Regions from separate parts of the Hymenobacter sediminicola genome, predicted to be linked through region 3. Evidence: riboswitches for the same ligand, from Rfam matches in the RefSeq annotation. Region 3 holds a riboswitch; each other region holds the start of a gene.
The links. A riboswitch is a leader RNA that binds a small molecule or an ion and turns the genes downstream of it on or off. The one in region 3 is predicted to bind S-adenosylmethionine.
Positions count from the first base shown of each region.

Region 1: linked by a shared signal. The riboswitch ahead of metH (methionine synthase) and the one ahead of H4317_RS16935 (O-acetylhomoserine aminocarboxypropyltransferase/cysteine synthase family protein) in region 3 are both predicted to bind S-adenosylmethionine.
Region 2: linked by a shared signal. The riboswitch ahead of H4317_RS12150 (homoserine dehydrogenase) and the one ahead of H4317_RS16935 (O-acetylhomoserine aminocarboxypropyltransferase/cysteine synthase family protein) in region 3 are both predicted to bind S-adenosylmethionine.
Region 4: linked by a shared signal. The riboswitch ahead of H4317_RS11565 (amino acid permease) and the one ahead of H4317_RS16935 (O-acetylhomoserine aminocarboxypropyltransferase/cysteine synthase family protein) in region 3 are both predicted to bind S-adenosylmethionine.

Region 1 covers NZ_CP060202.1:215,804-220,504, reverse strand. The annotation lists gene metH (methionine synthase) at 1-3,257, opposite strand, end outside; SAM riboswitch class I at 3,331-3,444, opposite strand; gene H4317_RS00995 (PA14 domain-containing protein) at 3,615-4,694, shown strand.
Region 2 covers NZ_CP060202.1:2,841,887-2,846,587, forward strand. The annotation lists gene H4317_RS12135 (HTTM domain-containing protein) at 1-278, shown strand, start outside; gene H4317_RS12140 (hypothetical protein) at 285-605, shown strand; gene H4317_RS12145 (hypothetical protein) at 641-1,162, shown strand; gene H4317_RS12150 (homoserine dehydrogenase) at 1,321-2,547, opposite strand; SAM riboswitch class I at 2,826-2,940, opposite strand; gene H4317_RS12155 (dihydrolipoamide acetyltransferase family protein) at 3,116-4,510, shown strand; gene H4317_RS12160 (hypothetical protein) at 4,571-4,701, shown strand, end outside.
Region 3 covers NZ_CP060202.1:3,953,732-3,958,432, reverse strand. The annotation lists gene H4317_RS16945 (hypothetical protein) at 1-166, opposite strand, end outside; gene H4317_RS16940 (homoserine O-acetyltransferase family protein) at 156-1,190, opposite strand; gene H4317_RS16935 (O-acetylhomoserine aminocarboxypropyltransferase/cysteine synthase family protein) at 1,434-2,822, opposite strand; SAM riboswitch class I at 3,201-3,313, opposite strand; gene H4317_RS16930 (LysM peptidoglycan-binding domain-containing protein) at 3,661-3,948, opposite strand; gene H4317_RS16925 (lipocalin family protein) at 4,196-4,612, shown strand.
Region 4 covers NZ_CP060202.1:2,703,056-2,707,756, forward strand. The annotation lists gene H4317_RS11560 (hypothetical protein) at 137-862, shown strand; gene H4317_RS11565 (amino acid permease) at 888-2,339, opposite strand; SAM riboswitch class I at 2,661-2,754, opposite strand; gene H4317_RS11570 (DUF4890 domain-containing protein) at 3,034-3,456, shown strand; gene H4317_RS11575 (EcsC family protein) at 3,616-4,362, opposite strand.

The DNA of each region.
Region 1 (4,701 bases), 770 kb from region 3:
GCTTCAAACCGCTCCAGGTGCTTTTCAATACCAATACCGGCCGTCACGGCAAAGCCACCGATGTAGTCGGCGCGGCCGGTTTCACGCGGCGCCACGAAGTCGGAGAAGGCGAGGTTGGGCACGCCGGCGGCTTTTTCGCTCTGCTGACGCAACGTGAAAAACTCGGTTTGCACTTCCTGGCGGGTATCGTCCTTGAATACCTGCACGGTATCGTAGCCGACAGTGTTGGCCGGCCAGAAGCCCACTACCGCGCGGGCCGTGAGCAGCTTCTCGTCGATGATGCGCTTGAGCATGGCTTGCGCGTCGTTGAAGAGCTGGGTGGCAGCTTCGCCCACGTTTTCATCGGTGAGGATGCGCGGGTAGCGGCCTTTTAGCTCCCAGGTCTGGAAGAACGGCGTCCAGTCGATGTACTCGGCCAGTTCAGCCAAATCGTAGTTTTCCAGGGCTTTGGTGCCCAAGAAGGTCGGCTTCACGATGGGCGTGGTTTCCCAGTCAGCCTTGAAGCCATTCTCACGAGCGGCCTCAATGGTGAGGTAGTTTTTGTCGCGCTGGCGGCCGGCGTAGTCTTCACGGAGCTGGCGGTACTCCTCACGCACGGTGCGGGCGTACTCCGCATCGGCCGAACCCAACAGCGCTGCCGCCACACCCACCGAGCGGGACGCGTCGTTGACGTGCACGATGGGTCCGGAGTAGTTGGGCGCAATCTTCACGGCGGCGTGCAGGCGTGAGGTGGTAGCACCACCGATGAGCAACGGCGTTTTCAGGCCGCGCTTCTCCATTTCCTGCGCCACGTACACCATTTCATCGAGGCTCGGTGTAATCAGGCCGCTTAGCCCGATGACGTCCACTTGCTGCTTGGCGGCTTCGTCGAGAATACGTTCCAGCGGCACCATCACGCCCAGGTCCACAATATCGAAGTTGTTGCAGGCCAGCACCACGCCCACGATGTTCTTGCCGATGTCGTGCACGTCGCCTTTCACTGTGGCCAGCAGAATTTTGCCGGCTGTTTGCCGGTCGCCGCTCTGCTTGTCGGCCAGCAGGTAGGGCTCCAAGTAGGCCACCGCTTTCTTCATCACCCGGGCCGATTTCACCACCTGGGGCAAAAACATTTTGCCCGCCCCGAACAGGTCACCCACCACGTTCATACCGGCCATTAGCGGGCCTTCAATCACCTCCAGCGGGCGGCCCACCAGCTGCCGCACCTCCTCGGTGTCCTGGTCGATGAATTCGGTAATGCCTTTCACCAGCGCGTGTTGCAGGCGTTCCTTCACCGGGAGGCTGCGCCAGGCGTCGGCCACCACTTCCACCTTGTCCTTCTGCTTCACCGTGTCGGCAAAGTCCACGAGACGCTCAGTAGCATCGGGGCGACGGTTCAGGAGCACGTCTTCCACCAGCTCCAGCAGGTCCTTCGGAACCTCGTCGTACACAGCCAGCTGACTGGGGTTCACGATGCCCATGTCCAGGCCGGCGCGGATGGCGTGGTAGAGGAAGGAAGAGTGCATGGCCTCGCGCACCACGTCGTTGCCGCGGAAGGAGAAACTGATGTTTGAGACGCCACCGCTGGTGAGGGCGCCGGGCAGGTTGGCTTTAATCCAGCGGACGGCCTCGATGAAGTCCAGCGCGTAGTTGCGGTGCTCTTCCATGCCGGTGCCCACCGTCAGGATGTTGGGGTCGAAGATGATGTCCTCGGCCGGGAAACCGACTTCGTTCACCAGGATATCGTAGCTGCGCCGGCAGATTTCGATGCGCTTCTCGTAGTTGTCGGCCTGGCCGTTCTCGTCGAAGGCCATAACCACCACGGCCGCGCCGTACTGGCGCACGGTACGGGCCCGCTGTTTAAATACTTCTTCGCCTTCCTTGAGCGAAATGGAGTTGACGATGCTCTTGCCCTGCACGCACTTGAGGCCGGCTTCGAGCACGCTCCACTTCGAGGAGTCAATCATGACGGGCACCCGCGAAATGTCGGGCTCCGAAGCAATCAGGTTCAGGAACGTAGTCATGGCCTGCTCCGAGTCCAGCATGCCTTCGTCCATGTTCACGTCGATGACCTGCGCGCCGCCTTCCACTTGGTCGCGGGCCACCTGCAGGGCCTGCTCATAGTTGCCGGTGCGGATGAGGCGGGCGAAGGCTCGGCTACCCGTCACGTTGCACCGCTCGCCCACGTTCACGAACAGACTGTCGGGATACACGCCGAACGGTTCCAGGCCACTCAGGCGGGTGGCTTTGGGTACTTCCGGTAACGCCCGTGGCGCGTATTTCTCCGCCAGCCGGGCCAGCTCACCGATGTGCTGGGGCGTGGTGCCGCAACAGCCGCCCACCACCGTCACCAGTCCGTCGGCCAGGTAGCCTTCCACCACGCCCGCAAATTCCTGGGCCGACTCATCGTAGCCACCAAACGCGTTGGGCAAGCCGGCGTTGGGGTAAGCCGAAATGTGTACGTCGGCAATGCGGCTCAGCTCCTTGATGTACACCTTCAGCTGGTCGGCACCGAGGGCGCAGTTCAGCCCTACGCTCAAGAGCGGCAGGTGGCGGATGGAGTTCCAGAAGGCCTCCACCGTCTGCCCGCTCAGGGTGCGGCCCGAAGCGTCGGTAATCGTGCCCGAAATCATGACGGGCACCACTTTGCCGCCTTCGTCGAAGAACTTCTGCACCGCGTACAAAGCTGCTTTGGCGTTGAGCGTGTCGAAGATGGTTTCGATGAGCAGCGCGTCGGAGCCGCCGTCCACGAGGCCGCGCACCTGCTCCAGATAGGCGGTGGCCAGCTCATCGAACGTCACGGCCCGGAAGCCGGGGCGGTTCACGTCGGGCGAGAGGCTGGCGGTGCGGTTGGTGGGCCCCACGGCCCCGGCCACGAAGCGCGGCTTGTCGGGCGTGAGGGCCGTAAACGCATCAGCCGACTCCCGCGCCAGCCGCGCCGACTCGTAGTTCAGCTCATATACCACATGCTCCAGCCCGTAGTCGGCCTGGGCGATGGTGGTGCCGCTAAACGTGTTGGTTTCCACCATGTCGGCCCCGGCCGCGAAATACTCGTCGTGAATGCCGCGGATAATATCAGGCCGCGTGAGGCTGAGCAGGTCGTTGTTGCCGCGCAGAGGCTTGGGGTGGTCGGCGAAGCGCGTGCCCCGGAAATCCTCCTCCGTGAGCGTATGGCGCTGAATCATGGTGCCCATAGCGCCGTCGAGAATCAGCACGCGCTGACGCAGGATGTCGTGGAGGGGAGACGCAGTAGTGGCGGAGGCAGGGAGGACGGTCGGCATATCGGCTCTTCTAAGGGGAATCAGCGGCAAAAAGTGCCTATCCAGAAAGAGCCGGGCGCGAAGGCCGGTTCCGTACTTATCTTCTTCCATTGCCCGCAAAGGCCCTGGAAAGGGAATTAGCACCTTGTTTTATTTCAGGTTGCTAAGACGTCGTCGGGCCCAGTCCCTCGGTCTTTCTGGATAAGTAACACAGCGAAGATACAACCGGAATCTTCAAATTTCAATTCGTAGAAAAGAGGCCTAGCAAGCCAGGAGCCAGCCGGAAGAGCAAAGAAGTTTTGAGCTGAATTAATATAATTGCTGGCATATAGTATCGTTTCCTAGTTGGTCGTTTCTGTTTCCCATTAATGGTTGACTATGCTACTTCGTTTCTACACTGTTGTGCTGCCGGGGCTGCTCCTATGGGCCGGAAATAGCCTGGCACAGAAAATGCCGGCCGGTACTGGCCTGCAGGGCACGTATTACAATGGGATGAATTTCGAGCAGAAGGTGCTTACCCGCTCCGACGCAGCTATTGATTTCAACTGGGACAAGAAGCCGCCTGCGCCCGGGGTGCAGGCCGAATATTTCTCGGTGCGCTGGGAAGGCTGGCTGCTGGTGCCTGAAACCGGCGAGTATGAGTTCAGTACCGTGATGGATGACGGGCTGCGTTTCTGGCTGGGCAGGAAACGCCTCATCGATTTCTGGCGCGACCAGGACCACGTGCCGGCTTCCGTGCGCATTCGGCTGGAAGGAGGCCGCTACTATCCGTTGCGAGTCGAATATTTTCAGAACCGCTGGGAGTCAAGGGCACTGCTACAGTGGCGCCGCACCGACCAGCCAACATCTGAATTCCAGCCCGTTAGCCAGCAACAGCTTTTTGCCGCTCTTCCGGCCACGGCTAAACCGATTCCTGAACCCACTCGCCCGCCCACCAGACCCGCACCCGCGCCACCTGTTGCGGTGCAGCCGGCGCCCCGGCCCGCCGCTGCCGCGCGCCAAACACGCCGGTCGGTGGCGGTAGCGCAGTCCAGAGCAACGGCGGATGTAGCCCCACCCCGTGCCAACGTTACTACGGATACGGCTGCCACGCTACCTGACTTAGGTGCATTACGGGCTGGTTCCGCTGTTACGCTGCCTAACTTGTATTTCACGCAGAGTACAGCTGCACTGCTGCCCTCGTCGCGGCCGGTGCTGAATGAATTGGCCCGTACGTTGCGGGCTCAGCCTACACTGCGCCTCGAAATAGGAGGCCACACGGATAATGTGGGAGATGTTGCTCTCAACCTGCGCCTGTCCGAGCAGCGGGCACGCGTGGTGCGGCAGTACCTCGTGCAGCAAGGCATCGACTCGGTGCGGCTAACGGCCCGTGGCTACGGCGGCACCCACCCCATAGTGGACAACCGTGACCCGCAGCAACGCCCCCGCAACCGCCGCGTGGAAGTGGTGGTGCAATAAACAGTAC
Region 2 (4,701 bases), 1.1 Mb from region 3:
CTTTTGCCTTCCTGATTTGGTTTAGGCCCACAAAATGGCCCGTAATTGTAGGTGGCGTATTGCTGCATCTGGGCATCTGGTACTTCATGCGCATCGACAACTTCTCCTGGATTATGATTGGCTCCTATGCCATGTTTATCACCAACCGAAACTACGTGCATGCGTTGGCCTACGTGCGGCGCTTTCTACCACGCCGGAGCCGGGCCCCACAGCCCATTTCTGAGCTGGGACAAACCGTGGTGGTCCACAGTGAGCAATCCATTTCTTCTCAAAACTAGGCGCTCATGACAGTTTTCCTGATTCTGTTGTTGTCTCATCTCGCTACCACAGCAGCCAGCCTGAGGCTACACCGCCGCCTGTTTGCCGGCCGTTCTTTTCAGTTTCCCCGAACCATAGATACAGCCGTGCAGGATCCGGTTTTCCGGGCGTTGCTGCTACTGGGCATCATCCTGCCTTATGTCGTTGCATTGGTGATTAATACGTTGGTTTTCAAGCTGGATTATGCTTCCGGGCGCTATACCTGGACACTGGCACTACATACCAGCCTGAGCATCCTGTACTACCAGGCCAGCCTCCGTGCTGCGTCCAAGAAAAAACGTTCTTAGCTCTACTTACTATGAAAAAAGATCTTCTTTTTCCTTTGCTGACTTGGTCCCTGCTGACATCGTTGGTATACCTGGCAATGCTTTATGCGGTATTCTACAACTGGATGGATGCTGATACCGGATTATTCCGCGACGACAAGATGATTCTGCTGCCTGTGGTACCGGGGCTGCTGATGCTGCTGGCGGAAGGACTGCTCCACACATTTCCAATCTACCAGCACCGCGCAGAGGCGTTCCGCAACCACCTGAATCCAGTAAAAGGCATCTGGCTGCTGCTAGTGCTTTCATTGGGCACGTTGGTGTTCTGCTTTTCCCTCGATCTGCTTTACTGCCAGTTTGTGGATGCCAGCATTCCGCAGACCTACGCCGAAACCGTGGCCCAGATGTCGCTGAAAGGCGGGCGTGTCCCCGACGATTCTGTTGTTCGCTCGTTCGCGCAACTTCCTTTTTTCGCGCAGAACATCTTCATGAACATCATTTCCATCATTTTGGGCAACGTGCTGGCCCTCATGATTGGCCGTAGTATTGCGAAGCCCCTAGTGCCACAGCTCACTTGAGGCCTTATTCCGGCACCCAGAGTAAGCAGCCAAGCAGTACGCCTGAACTTCTGTTCTGAAGGCTGAAACGAAAAAGGGCCGGACGGCTTCTGGCACTTGTGCCGAAACCGCCCGGCCCTTTTTCTATTGCGTATTTCCGATGGCACCAGCGGCAGCTTCTACTGCTTGTCTACTGCTTGGGCAGCCCGCAACGAGCCCGGTAGCCGCACGACACAAATACCTGGCTCCCGCAGCCAGCGGGCCTGCGCCAACTGTTCTAGCCCAATAGTACCGGTCAGGTAGTGGCCCCGCACATCGGATTGGAACTGCTCATGCACGCGGCTAAAATCGGCCGGGTCTGGGGCTGTTTCCGCCGTAAACGTAACCAGTACTTCCACCTCAGCAGCGGCGGCCCCCAACGCCAGATGGGTTTGCTGGCGCAGTTTTTTGTACTCGTAGCGGTAGCCATAGGTGAGGGCCGACAGGTCGCTGAGCACGGCCGAAGCGGTAGGAAAAGCCCCGGCACCGCGGCCCAGAAAAAACTGCCGGTCGGCGAAACTGCTTTGGGTGATGAGGCCATTGTATTCGTCGTGCACATGCGCTAGTTCGTGCTCCGGCTTCACCAGGGTAGGCAGCACCGCCGCCGCAATAGTGCCGTTGGGCAAGCGCCGCGCTTCTGCCACCAGCTTCAGAGCATAGCCTTGTTCCTTCGCATACGCCGTAGCCAGTGGGCTTAGCCTGTCGATGCCAAGCGTAAGCAGTTGCTCAGGGGCCACTACCAGCCCAAAGGCATGGGCTAGCAGCAGCACCAGCTTGTTGCGAGCATCAAGACCTTCCACATCCAGAGCGGGGTTGCTCTCGGCGAAGCCCAAGGCCTGCGCTTGGCTTAATGCCTGCCCAAACGACAAGGCGTCGCGGTGCATGGCCGTAAGAATGTAATTGGTGGAGCCGTTGATGATACCTTCCACCGACTCCAGCAAATCCGTGTCGTAGTACTCTTCCAGATTGCGGATTACGGGCAGGCTGGCACAAGCAGCTGCTTCGTAGAGGAGCGGCGTGCCCGTTTCACGCTGCAACTCAATAAGCTCCCCCAGATGCTCAGCCAGCATCTTTTTGTTAGCCGTTACGACTGCTTTACCCCGGCGCAGTGCCTCGGTCACAATGAGGTAGGCTTCGTCAGCATCGTCAATCAATTCTACTATTACGTCCAACGCAGGGTCGTCGAGCAAGTCGTGGCGGCTGAAGGTAAACAGGCCTGGAGGCAACGTACGCGGCTTAGCGCGGTCCTTCACCCCGATACGCCCGATGCGGGCCCGCAGGCCCGGCGTACGCTCCAGTACCGTGTGCAGCCCCTGCCCTACCACTCCGAAGCCAAACAGCCCGATATTGATGTTTTTACGCAGCATATTCAATACCTAAACAGTCCAGGAAAACAAACCAGAAGTAGCCAGCCCAGGCCATAGTAGGGCAACATCAGCACAGGTTTTCTTTCCGAATGCCTGAGCAGCGGCAGTGGTAGCAGGTTGAGAACAGCATGTGGTACGCATAGGAAAAGGACGTATTGAGGTGAATGAAACGCCTCCCCTACCAAAGCACCTGATCAAGATTCCTTACCGAAATGGGCATAAAAAAAGCCCTTCCGATAAGTCAGAAGAGCCGCACCCGCAGCAGCGGGGCATCATTCAGCTTATCTTCTCCCAAGCCTGCCGTAGCACGCCTGAAACAGGATTTAGCACCTGGTATTGCTACTGGTTGCTAAGGCATCATAGGGCCTGTCCCTCCGCCTTTCTTGATAAGTACTCCGTGAAAGGAGCGCACGGCAAATATACAACCCGAAGCAGCAGACGCAAGTAGGTATACCTGCACTAGACATTTGCAGCGCGGCAACCAATGGCATTGGCCGGCGTTGTGGCTTTCTGTTACCTTTGAGTCCGCAAATTCCCCACCCAATACTCCAACCCCTACCCCAACCGCATGGCACGAGTGGAAATGACGATGCCCAAGATGGGCGAATCCATCATGGAAGGCACCGTCCTGAAATGGCTTAAACAAGTTGGCGACACCATCGAGCAGGATGAATCCGTGCTTGAAGTAGCAACCGACAAAGTTGATACCGAAGTGCCTGCCATTCATGCCGGCGTGCTGCAGGAAATTCTGGTGCAGGAAGGCCAGGTAGTAGCCGTAGGCGCTCCTATTGCTATTGTGGAAACTGATGCAGCCAATGCTGGTGCTTCTGCTCCGGCAGCTGCCCAAGCCACTGCTACCTCCTCCGACAACGGCGTGGCGGCAGTGCCCTATCTGCCCGAAGCCGGCGACCCACAGGCCAACCAAGCGCAGGCAGTGAGTGCCCCAGCCGCTCAGCCGCAGCCGGGCCGCTTCTATTCGCCGCTGGTGCTCAGCATTGCCCGCGAAGAAGGCATTTCGATGGCCGACCTAGAGTATCTGCCCGGTACTGGTAGCGAAGGCCGGGTCACGAAGAAAGATATTCTTGACTATGTAGCTGGCGGCAAGAAGCCACTTGGTGCTGCACAGGCGGCGGCAGCTCAACCAGCAGCTCAGCAGGCCCCCGCTACTCCTGCTCTTCAGGCAGCAGTTCCGGCAGCACAGCCAGTAGCCCAAACACCAGCGGCAGCGCCCAAAGCGGCGCCCTCAGTAAGTGGAAACCAGGAACTGATTGAGATGGACCGGATGCGCAAAATGATTGCGCAACGCATGGTTGACTCTAAGCGCATCTCGCCCCACGTTACTTCCTTCGTAGAGGCCGACGTGACGGACATCGTGAACTGGCGCAACAAGCACAAGGATGGCTACAAGAAGCGCGAGGGCGAAAACCTCACCTTCACGCCCATCTTCATCCAGGCCATTGCGCGCGCTATCCAGGACTTCCCGAACATCAACGTATCGGTAGAAGGCGACTACATCATCAAGAAGCGTGACATCAACGTGGGTGTAGCGGTGGCGCTGCCTTCCGGCAACCTCATTGTGCCCGTGATTCACAACGCCGACCAGCTTAACCTCAACGGCTTGAGCAAGCGGGTGAATGACCTCGCCAACCGCGCCCGCGCCAACAAGCTGAAGCCCGAAGATCTGGAAGGCGGCACCTACACGGTATCCAACGTCGGCTCATTCGGCAACGTGATGGGCACGCCCATCATCATGCAGCCACAGGTAGCCATCATGGCTGTTGGCGCTATCAAGAAGAAGCCGGCCGTCATCGAAACTCCGCAGGGCGACTTGATTGGCATTCGCCACTTCATGTTCCTGAGCCACAGCTACGACCACCGCGTGGTAGATGGCTCGCTCGGTGGCCAATTCGTGCGTCGCGTGGCCGACTACCTGGAGCAATTCGACCCGAATACGGCTATTTAGGTTGCCTCATTTACTGGAAAGCCCGTCGTTCCGGCGGGCTTTTCTTTTGTCTGAACCACCATGAAAAACGTTATTACCCTTGGGGCACTGGTTATTTCTCTGGTCCTGATTGTTTTCCTGTACGTGCGCCTTTCTGATACAGAACAGAAACTAGCTGCTGCCGAACAGAACGCCAAAGACTGTATGCAGGT
Region 3 (4,701 bases):
CGTTGGGGAGGCGCTGCAGACTGCTTACCAAGCTGATGGTTTGGCCAAAGCTGGCTGCAAAAGCCTTGTCAATAGCAGCTGCAGGTTGCTCCTCGAAGCGAAAAGTATAGTCTGGTTGAGTTAAACCGTCCGATAACCCGGTAAACGGCACAGAATCAATGAACATAGGTCTGGACGTAAAATCGTTCGAGTACATGTGTGATTTGAGCGGTTTCAATCAGGAATCCGTCATGGCCGAAGGGCGAGTCCATCTCGGCGTACATGGCCCCCTGGATGTAGCGTGCCAGTAACTGCTGCTCGGCAGGCGGAAATAGCACATCCGACGTAATACCAATCACCAGTGTACGGGCCCGAATCCGCTCCAGCGCCGCCCGAATGCCGCTTCGGCCGCGCCCTACATGGTGCGTGTCCATTGTCCGGGAAAGGGCCACGTAGGAGTGGGCGTTGAAGCGGGCCACCAGCTTGTCGCCCTGGTAGCGCTGGTAGGAACTGGCCCTATAGTCGTCCAGCGCTTCCTCGTTGGGCTCGGTCTGGCTCCGCTGGTAAGCGTCATAGCTGCGGTAGCTAAGCAGGGCCACCGCCCTAGCTGCCCGCAGGCCAGCGGCGCCCCCATCGGGAGCAGTGGTAGAGTAACTTGGGTCGGCGAGAATAGCCAGCCGCTGCGCTTCATTGAACGCAATGCCCCAAGCCGAATGACGCGCATTGGTGGCCAGTAGCACTAGATTTTCAAACAAGGCCGGCCGCTGCACCGCCCATTCCACCGCTTGCTGCCCGCCCAATGAGCCACCAATTAGGGTATGAATTTGGTGCAGGGCCAGATGCTCCCGTAGCGCCTCATGCACCGCCACCAGGTCGCGGACGGTGAGAAGCGGAAACTCCTGATAAGCCGCCAGACCGGTTGTTTCGTCCACGGAAAGCGGACCGGTGCTGCCATAGCAAGAGCCCACCACATTGGCGCAGACAATAAACCAGTCCGCAGGGTCGAAATAGCAGCTTGCTCCGAACAGGCCGGGCCACCAGTCCAGCACGTTGGCGTTGGCGGTCAGGGCGTGGCATACCCATACCACGTTGTCGCGGGTGGGCTTGAGGTGGCCGTAGGTCTGGTATGCTACTTCCACCTGCGGCAGCACGGCGCCACTTTCCAGCCGTAAAGCACGGGGCAGCCGGAAGAAGTGCGGTTCGTCGCTCATAACTCGTCAAATGAAATTGAAACGGATACCCATTTCGGAATGCAGCTGAAGCCATGCTTCAGAATGCCTTTTATTAGTATAGCCCGCAGGCTGAGCCAGCTTCTGCCAGCTCAGCCCCGGCTATGGGCGGACAAGTAGGGCTACTTCCCTCTCTCACAAAAAAAGCAGCTTCTTGCCCGCGTACCGCTAGTCTGGAGGTGAAGCCGGCCGCCCTCTCAAAACGGCCGGACTTTACCCCTCTCTCTAGACCTCCAGCGTAGCGGCATGTTCGGGTTGCGGCTCCGGCAGCAGCGTGCTGTCCGAAGTCTGGGTTTTCTGCGGTACGGCATTGCGCACCGCCTCAAACGCCTGCGCCAGATCAGCGCGAATATCTTCGAAGTGCTCAATGCCCACCGACAAACGCAGCAACGTTGGCGTAACGCCGGCGGCGCGCTGCTCGGCTTCGGAAAGCTGCTGGTGCGTAGTAGCTGAGGGCTGGATGATGAGCGTTTTGGCGTCGCCGACGTTGGCCAAGTGGCTCACCAGTTTCAGGTTGTCGATAAATTGAGTCGCCGTATCCTTGCTGCCTCTGATGGCGAAGGTGAGCACCCCGCCAGCACCGCGGGTCAGGTATTTCTGAGCTAGCCCGTAATAGGGGCTGCTTTTCAGACCCGGATAGTTCACCGCTTCCACTTGCGGATGCTGTTCCAGCCACGTCGCGATGCGCAGCGTGTTTTCCACAGTGCGCTCCACGCGTAGGCTCAGCGTTTCGAGGCCTTGCAATAACAGGAAAGAGTTGAATGGGCTTTGTGAAGGCCCAAAATCGCGCAGCCCTTCTACCCGGGCCCGGATAATAAAGGCAATGTTGCCGAATGGCCCGCCTTTGCCAAATACCTCATTGAATACCAGCCCGTGGTAGCCCTCACTCGGCTCCGTAAACTGCGGAAACTTGCCGTTGCCGAAATCATAGGTGCCACCATCCACAATCACGCCCCCGATGCTGGTGCCGTGTCCGCCAATCCATTTCGTGGCCGATTCTACCACGATGTGCGCGCCGTGCTCCAGGGGCCGGAACAAGTAGCCGCCCGCCCCAAACGTATTATCGACGATTAGTGGCAGGTCGTGCTTCTTGGCAATGGCCGCAATCCGCTCGAAGTCCGGCACGCTGAAGCTGGGGTTGCCGATGGTCTCGAGGTAGAGTGCCTTGGTGTTCTCATCAATCAGTGCCTCAAACTTTTCTGGCCGGTCGCCATCAGCGAAGCGAACCTCAATGCCCAGCCGTTTGAAGGCCACTTTAAATTGGTTGTAGGTGCCACCATACAGATGCGTGGTACTCACAAAATTGTCGCCAGCCTGCAGAATGTTGTTGAGGGCAATGAACTGCGCGGCCTGCCCCGATGCTACAGCCAACGCCGCTACGCCGCCTTCCAACGCCGCAATACGCTGCTCAAACACATCGGTAGTCGGGTTCATCAAACGGGTGTAGATGTTGCCGAACTCCTTCAGCGCAAACAGGTTGGCGCCGTGCTCTGCATTCTTGAACACGTAGGAAGTAGTTTGGTGAATAGGCACTGCGCGGGACCCGGTTACGGGGTCGGGCTGCTGGCCGGCGTGGAGTTGGAGCGTCTCGAAATGAAGGGCTGGAGTAGACATAGTAGTCTTTGATTTTAAGAAAGAAGCAGGAGGAAAAGCGAAGTGAAATACGCTGAAACGGCTACTGTAATGCGCACAGGGGCCACAGCCTCAGTATCGGCTGACGATGCAGCACGGCAAACAGTAAACTGTGGGAGGGTCCGCCAACGGCCGCCACGGGAATGCCGGGCATAGGCGTTGGGGAAGGCAGGAGCGCTGGCTAACCGGAAATCAGGCTAGCAACAACACGCGCCGCAACAGCGCTTTCGCAGTCTAGAAGTAGAAGCCGCAATGGCAGGCTCAGAAACGCGGAAACCCAGCGGCGAGGCGGTATGCCAAGAGGCAACCGGGGCGGCAGGGTACGGCAGAACGAAAGCGAGGGTGTTTTCCATGGCACTCGAGTTATATGCCCCGTCGGCAAAAGCCGGTCGGGCAGGAATTGGCACCTTTCGCGCGGTCGAAGGTTGCCAGCGGGTCAGGGAGCCTGTTCTCTCGCCGCTTCTGTATAAATCCTATGAAAACTGCCCCGCCGCGAGCGGGGGAGTACCGAGTTGGTGTTGCAAAGGTATACGCGCAAATTTGATATCCGCAATAGCTGCGAAAAATATTTTACGTGTCAGCACAGATTGCTAGCAGTATTTATAAAATGCTATTAACATATTATAAATCAAAGTAATATGATTTTTAGATGCATGGTGATCTACGCTCAGGCTAACCACAGGCATCCAAACCAGGTGGCAGAACTATACTGATAGTGCCCGGATCAGTAGGGGTAAAACAAGTGTCTTCGGCCAATTAGAGCAATAAAAAAGCCACTCAGATTTGAGTGGCTTTTATAACTTTTCCTGTGTGGGGAAATCTATAATTTAGGCATCGTAAGCACTTGGCCTACCTCAATGTGGTCGGGATTAGAACCGATGATGCCTTTGTTGGCATCGTAGATCTGGTGCCATTTGGCAGCATCTCCGTAATGGTTTTTGGCAATTTTCGACAGCGAATCACCGCTTACTACGGTGTAGGTTTCACCTTGCTCAGCATTCGCGTTGGCATTGCCGAAAAAATCGGTACCACCTCCGGCAGCGGGCTTGTTAGCGGGCTCAACGGGCTTTTTTTCGCCTTCATTCGAGAGAAAATCAAACAGTCCCATAGTCGTGCGTTGGTTTTGGATGAGAGGGAGAAAGATTGACGAGAAACACAACGGTTGCTGGTCAGGGCTTTTTACGCCAAGGCCAACAATAAGTTATGAGCATCCGTGCGTCATATTCAGGCTTTGAAGTATTGAACAACTTGCGGGTTGCTGCCGTAAGAAGCCCAACAACTGCTACAATGCCAGCCAGTGCTTGGCGCGTGCATCAAGAGCAGTACTCATCTCCCAACCAACCATCAAGAAACGTATGAAAACCCTCTCCCATCCGTTCCGCTACCTGGCCAGCCTGCTCGTGCTGGTTTCGCTCTTCACGGCTTCCTGTGGAAGCAAAGAAGGGAAAGTAGAAGGAGTAAATATGCTGTACGGTACTACCAGCAAAGTATGGAAGACCGATAAGGAACTGGATGCTACCGGCGACAAAGTGAAGCAGACCGACGCGCAGGAAGACGAGCGGATTACTTTCTTCGCTAACGGCCAGTACAACATGACCTCACCTGCCGGAGCTGTTAACGGCAAGTATGATTTCGACCAAGCTGGTAAGAAAATCACCATGACTCCCGATGGCGCTGCCCAAAGCAACACCTTCGACGTCGTGACGCTGACTGATGACAAGCTGACGCTGAAAAGCGGTGCCGGAGCTGAACTGCGTTTAGAGAAGGAATAGCGCTGCTCCAGAAACAGTCTGAAAACAGAAGAAAGCCCTTTCACGCAATGTGAAAGGGCTTTCTTCTGTTTGATAGTAGTGGCTATATC
Region 4 (4,701 bases), 1.3 Mb from region 3:
TAAGCACATTAATAATCTTTTTATCAACGCATTACATATAAATATTTCTTTAAAATTAAGTCTAATTCGACCCACTTTCGGTATGGCTATCTGCATGTGTAGAGCGACATTCAGCAGAAACTAACAGCTTACTGGTATGAGCAAGACACACATTCTGATGTACCTGCTGTTGAGTTGGGCCACCGTGCTCAGCTCGTCTTGTAAAAAGGAGGAAACAGTGGATGGCCTGCGCATGATTGATGGCATACCTTATTACCACTTCACTGACAGCGACAAACCATGGCTATCCGCGCAGGAAGGCGAAGTCTGGAGATTTGAGAACCAGCAAGGCGTACAGCGAGGGTATCGAGTCAACAAAGTCTATCAACAAAATAAAGCTGATAAAAGAGAATACGGCCCTCCTGGAATACCTAGTGGTACACCTAAACTTTTGAGCTACCACGACCGAGTAACTGTTTGGTTGAGTGCCACTGATAGCATGCGCGGAACACAGGAAATACAATTTCATCGTGACGCTGCGATGCTTTCAAATTCGATATCCGGGGGATACGACAAGAATCGAAGCCAGTTTTACGTGGAAGGAATGTGGTACGGGTTTGTTGGCAATACGAATTTGAACAGCGACTATTTCAATTGTTGGGGTTTGAAGTTCCCACGCGGTGAGAACTTGAATGGTCCATTTATGCAGATCACAGTCCGGGGCCGGCAGTACAACGATGTCATTGCATTCATTGGCACAGATAGAGGACCCTCTTGCCCATCGGCACCTTCCTCTTTCATGCAGGAACTGTACTACGACCGCCGCGCGGGAATGGTGAAGATGGTCAGCAAAGCGGGCGAAGTGTGGGAAAGAGTGCCATAGCGGAACACTCTTTCCCGCTCTTCGCCTACCGGCTCGCGTCTTCGGCATTCCCCAGCTTGCTGTGCTTGCGGCCGTACCCGAAATAGATGCCTAGGCCGATAGCCAGCCACACGGCCAGCCGCAGCCACGTTTCCCACGGCAACGACACCATCATCAGCACGCAGGTCAGGATGCCGAGAATGGGCACCAGCGGCACGAACGGCGTGCGGAAGCCGCGCGGCGCGTTAGGCTCTTTCTTGCGCATAATCAGGATGCCCACGCACACCATTACAAAGGCCAGCAGCGTGCCGATGCTCGTCATCTCGCCCACTACCGAAATGGGCACGAAGCCGGCAAACAGCGCAATAAACAGCCCCAGCAAAAGATTCGACTGCAATGGCGTGCGGAACCGCTCGTGAATGCGGGCGAAAACCGGCGGCAGCAGGCCGTCCTTCGCCATGGAGAAAAATACGCGGCTCTGCCCCAGCAAATCCACCAGAATCACGGACGTGTAGCCGATGATAATGGCCAGAATCACGGCCGACGACAGCCAGGCATACGGCGTTTTTTCGATGGCAATGGCCACTGGCGCCGCACTGTCCTTGAACTCGGTGTAGTTAGCTAGGCCGGTCATCACGTGGCCGAAAAGCACAAACAGCACCGTACACACCAGCAGCGAGCCAATGATGCCGATGGGCATATTGCGCTGTGGATTCTTGGTCTCCTGCGCCATAGTAGCCACAATATCGAAGCCGATGAACACGAAGAATACTACGCCGGCCCCGCGCAGAATGCCGCTCCAGCCAAACTCGCCGAATACACCCGTATTCTGCGGAATGTATGGCTGGTAGTTAGCCGGATCAATGTATTGCCACCCCAGCCCGATAAACACCAGCACCACGGCCACTTTCAGCGTGACTACCAGCGCATTGAACCACGCTGAGCCTTGCGTGCCACGAATAATAATCATGGTAATGGCCAGCACAATGAGCATGGCCGGTACGTTCACAAAGCCGTGTACGATGCTTCCATCGGCGAGCTTGGCCGTTTCGAAAGGGGAAAGCACGAGCTGCGGTGGCAGGTTGATACCGTATTTGCTCAAGAATTTGAGCAGGTACTGCGACCAACTGATGGCTACCGTGGCAGCCCCCACCGAGTATTCCAGCACCAAGTCCCAACCGATAATCCAGGCAAACAGCTCACCCATAGTGGCGTAGGCGTAGGTGTAGGCTGAGCCGGACACAGGTACCATGGAGGCAAATTCGGCGTAGCACAGCGCTGAAAACGCACAACCCACCGCCGCCACAATGAAGGAAAGCGTAACGGCCGGCCCGGCATTGTTGGCGGCCGCAATACCGGTGAGGGAGAACAGGCCCGCCCCGATGATAACACCAATGCCGATGGTGATGAGATTGAAGCCGTTCAGGCTTCGTTTGAGAGTGTTAGCGCCCGTTTCAGCCGCTTCCTGCCGCAGCAGTTCCAATGATTTTTTAAGCATACAATAGGGCAGCACGAAGCGCAGCTTCGCGGATCAGTGAACAGGCCGGCGCCATCTGCCACGGGCAGAAGCGCAGAGCCGCATGCCAGCTAGGCAAGCGGGCCGGGCAGCCAGAAAATACAGGGGAAGAAAACGCAGGCAGGCATCAGCCTAGCCCATTACCAACCGACAAGGGATAGACCCGATCAGCAATTCCAGGTGCACTCAGCAGCAACAACAGCCTGTGCTACAACAGCCCCGGGCCTCCATAGGTAGGCGCCGGAAAGCAGCAGAAACAACGAAACGGGCAGTAAGGCGAGGCAGGAAATCCACGGCAACTTGTTTTTATATGGTCAGGAATTGGCACCGTTCCGGCAGTATCCGGGTGGTTGCCGACGCTTCATAGAGCCTGTCTCTCAGCGCCTCTGTATAAAAACAATCCTTTGTCGGTAAAGAATTGATGCGGCAAAGGTACGTTCGGCCGACGTGCATTTACAAACCGGCGTGTGGTACTTCCATAGCCACCTTGCGAAGAGCCGACCACACATTGCAGGTAAAGTTTAACCCCACTATTGACTTTTTTTTATTTCACCCGAACTATTCTATTTGAAAAAACTGGCATCTGAGTTGCGTATAGGCATTCCACAAGCACAAAAACTGCCCTCAAAGCGCAAGTGCCTCTTTTCTCAAATTCAACAATTCTAATACCTCTGTCATGAAAAATCCTCTCGTTCTGCTCGCTGTTTTTGCCTTTTCGGTTAGTGTAGCTTCAGCCCAGACAGCTACCACCAAACCCGACCGCAAGGCCAGAATGGAGCAGGCCGGCAAAACGCCAAAAACACCCGAACAGCGCGCCGACCACGCCGCGCAACGCCTCGCAAAGGAGTTGGGTTTATCCGCCGCTCAGACGGCACAAGTGCGTGAGCTGCACATTGTCCGGTACAAGGAAATGGAGGCCAAGCGCGCCCAGCTTGCCACCACCGACAAAACCCAGCGCCATCAGGCAATGAAGGCTGGCAAGGAGCGGTACGAAGCGCAGCTCAAACAAATCCTGAGTGCCGAGCAGTACACCAAATACGCCCAGCTGCGCGCTGAAAAAGCCGAAAAGCACAAAGGCCACCGCAAAGCCAAAGGTTAGTTTTCGCAGTGAATAAGCAAAGAGCCCCGCCAGCATTGGCGGGGCTCTTTTGTGCTTTGGTATTTTGAAAATACCGAGTCATCTTGAGCGGAGCGAAGGACCTTGTTATGCCCGACGCCGTTGATACTTGTGGGGGCGTGATAAGGTCCTTCGCTCCGCTCAGGATGACAACTCCTTTTTCGGTTCTTGGCCCTCAAACCAGCGCATGCGGTAGCAGTTGATAGCGGTTTCGCCAAGCTGCTCCAGAAGGCGGTAGTTAGCCACTGCTCCTACTGCCGCCCCAATAACGGGTACCAGCTGGGCCATTTTAGCGAGGTCGATGTAGTCGCGGTACTCCTGCTGGAAGGTGCGCCAATCGAAGTCGTGCACGTCGGGCGGAAGCGTGTGGCGGTAGGTTTCCCAGGTGGCAAGGCGCTGGTAGGTTTCATTGCGGGTGTGCTGGCTGCTGAAGGCCAGCTGGAAAATGTGCAACAGATAAACCCGCTCGGAATAGTCGCGCGCATCGTAGCCGTAGAGGGCGGCCACATCGAAAAGCAGCTTGAGCTTGATGCTGAGCAGCAGCGGAAAATCGGCGAGGCCGAGCAGGAAGCCACCGGCGCCCGTCACGGCTCCTTCGGCGGCGGCTGTATTGCGGTAGGCCCGGATGCGGCGTTGCACGGCCTCTTCGCGCTCCGCCAGCGTGCCCGTAAGAAGTGGCTTCTGCGTGACATACTCGGAGCCAAACAACACGCCGCGCACCATCTGCTTGATAGCCGAGGTAATAGCCGCGTGCACCTTTTCCGGTAGCAACGCATTCAACCGCGCCTGCACACGCCGCGCCACCCGGTTCAGCAGCGAAGGAGGCTGCTGCATCCGGCGCTGCCAAGCATACAGTTCGTCACGGGCAGGTTGGTCGGCGGGAGTCATATGAAATTGCTCGATGCTACAAGTCCTACGGTTTGCCTTTGATATAGAAAATGTCTCGTACCACAAAGGTGGTGTCTATACCAAGATTAGTTGTTTGAAAGTCAACCCTTGCAGCGTAAGTCCAGATATAGGGCCTGAGCTCTCCGTGTTTGATGGGTTCAATAACAGGAGTGAATTTTACAATTCCGGTGTCGCCTACCATTATAGCCGAATCACGCATAGTCATTTTGCCCTAGGAACTATAGAGCACTACAACGGGCCGCTGTATAGTATTTGATTTAGCCATATCAGAAAGTAATGGATGACTTAGATAGACTTTAACTGAAAAAAGGCTCTCCT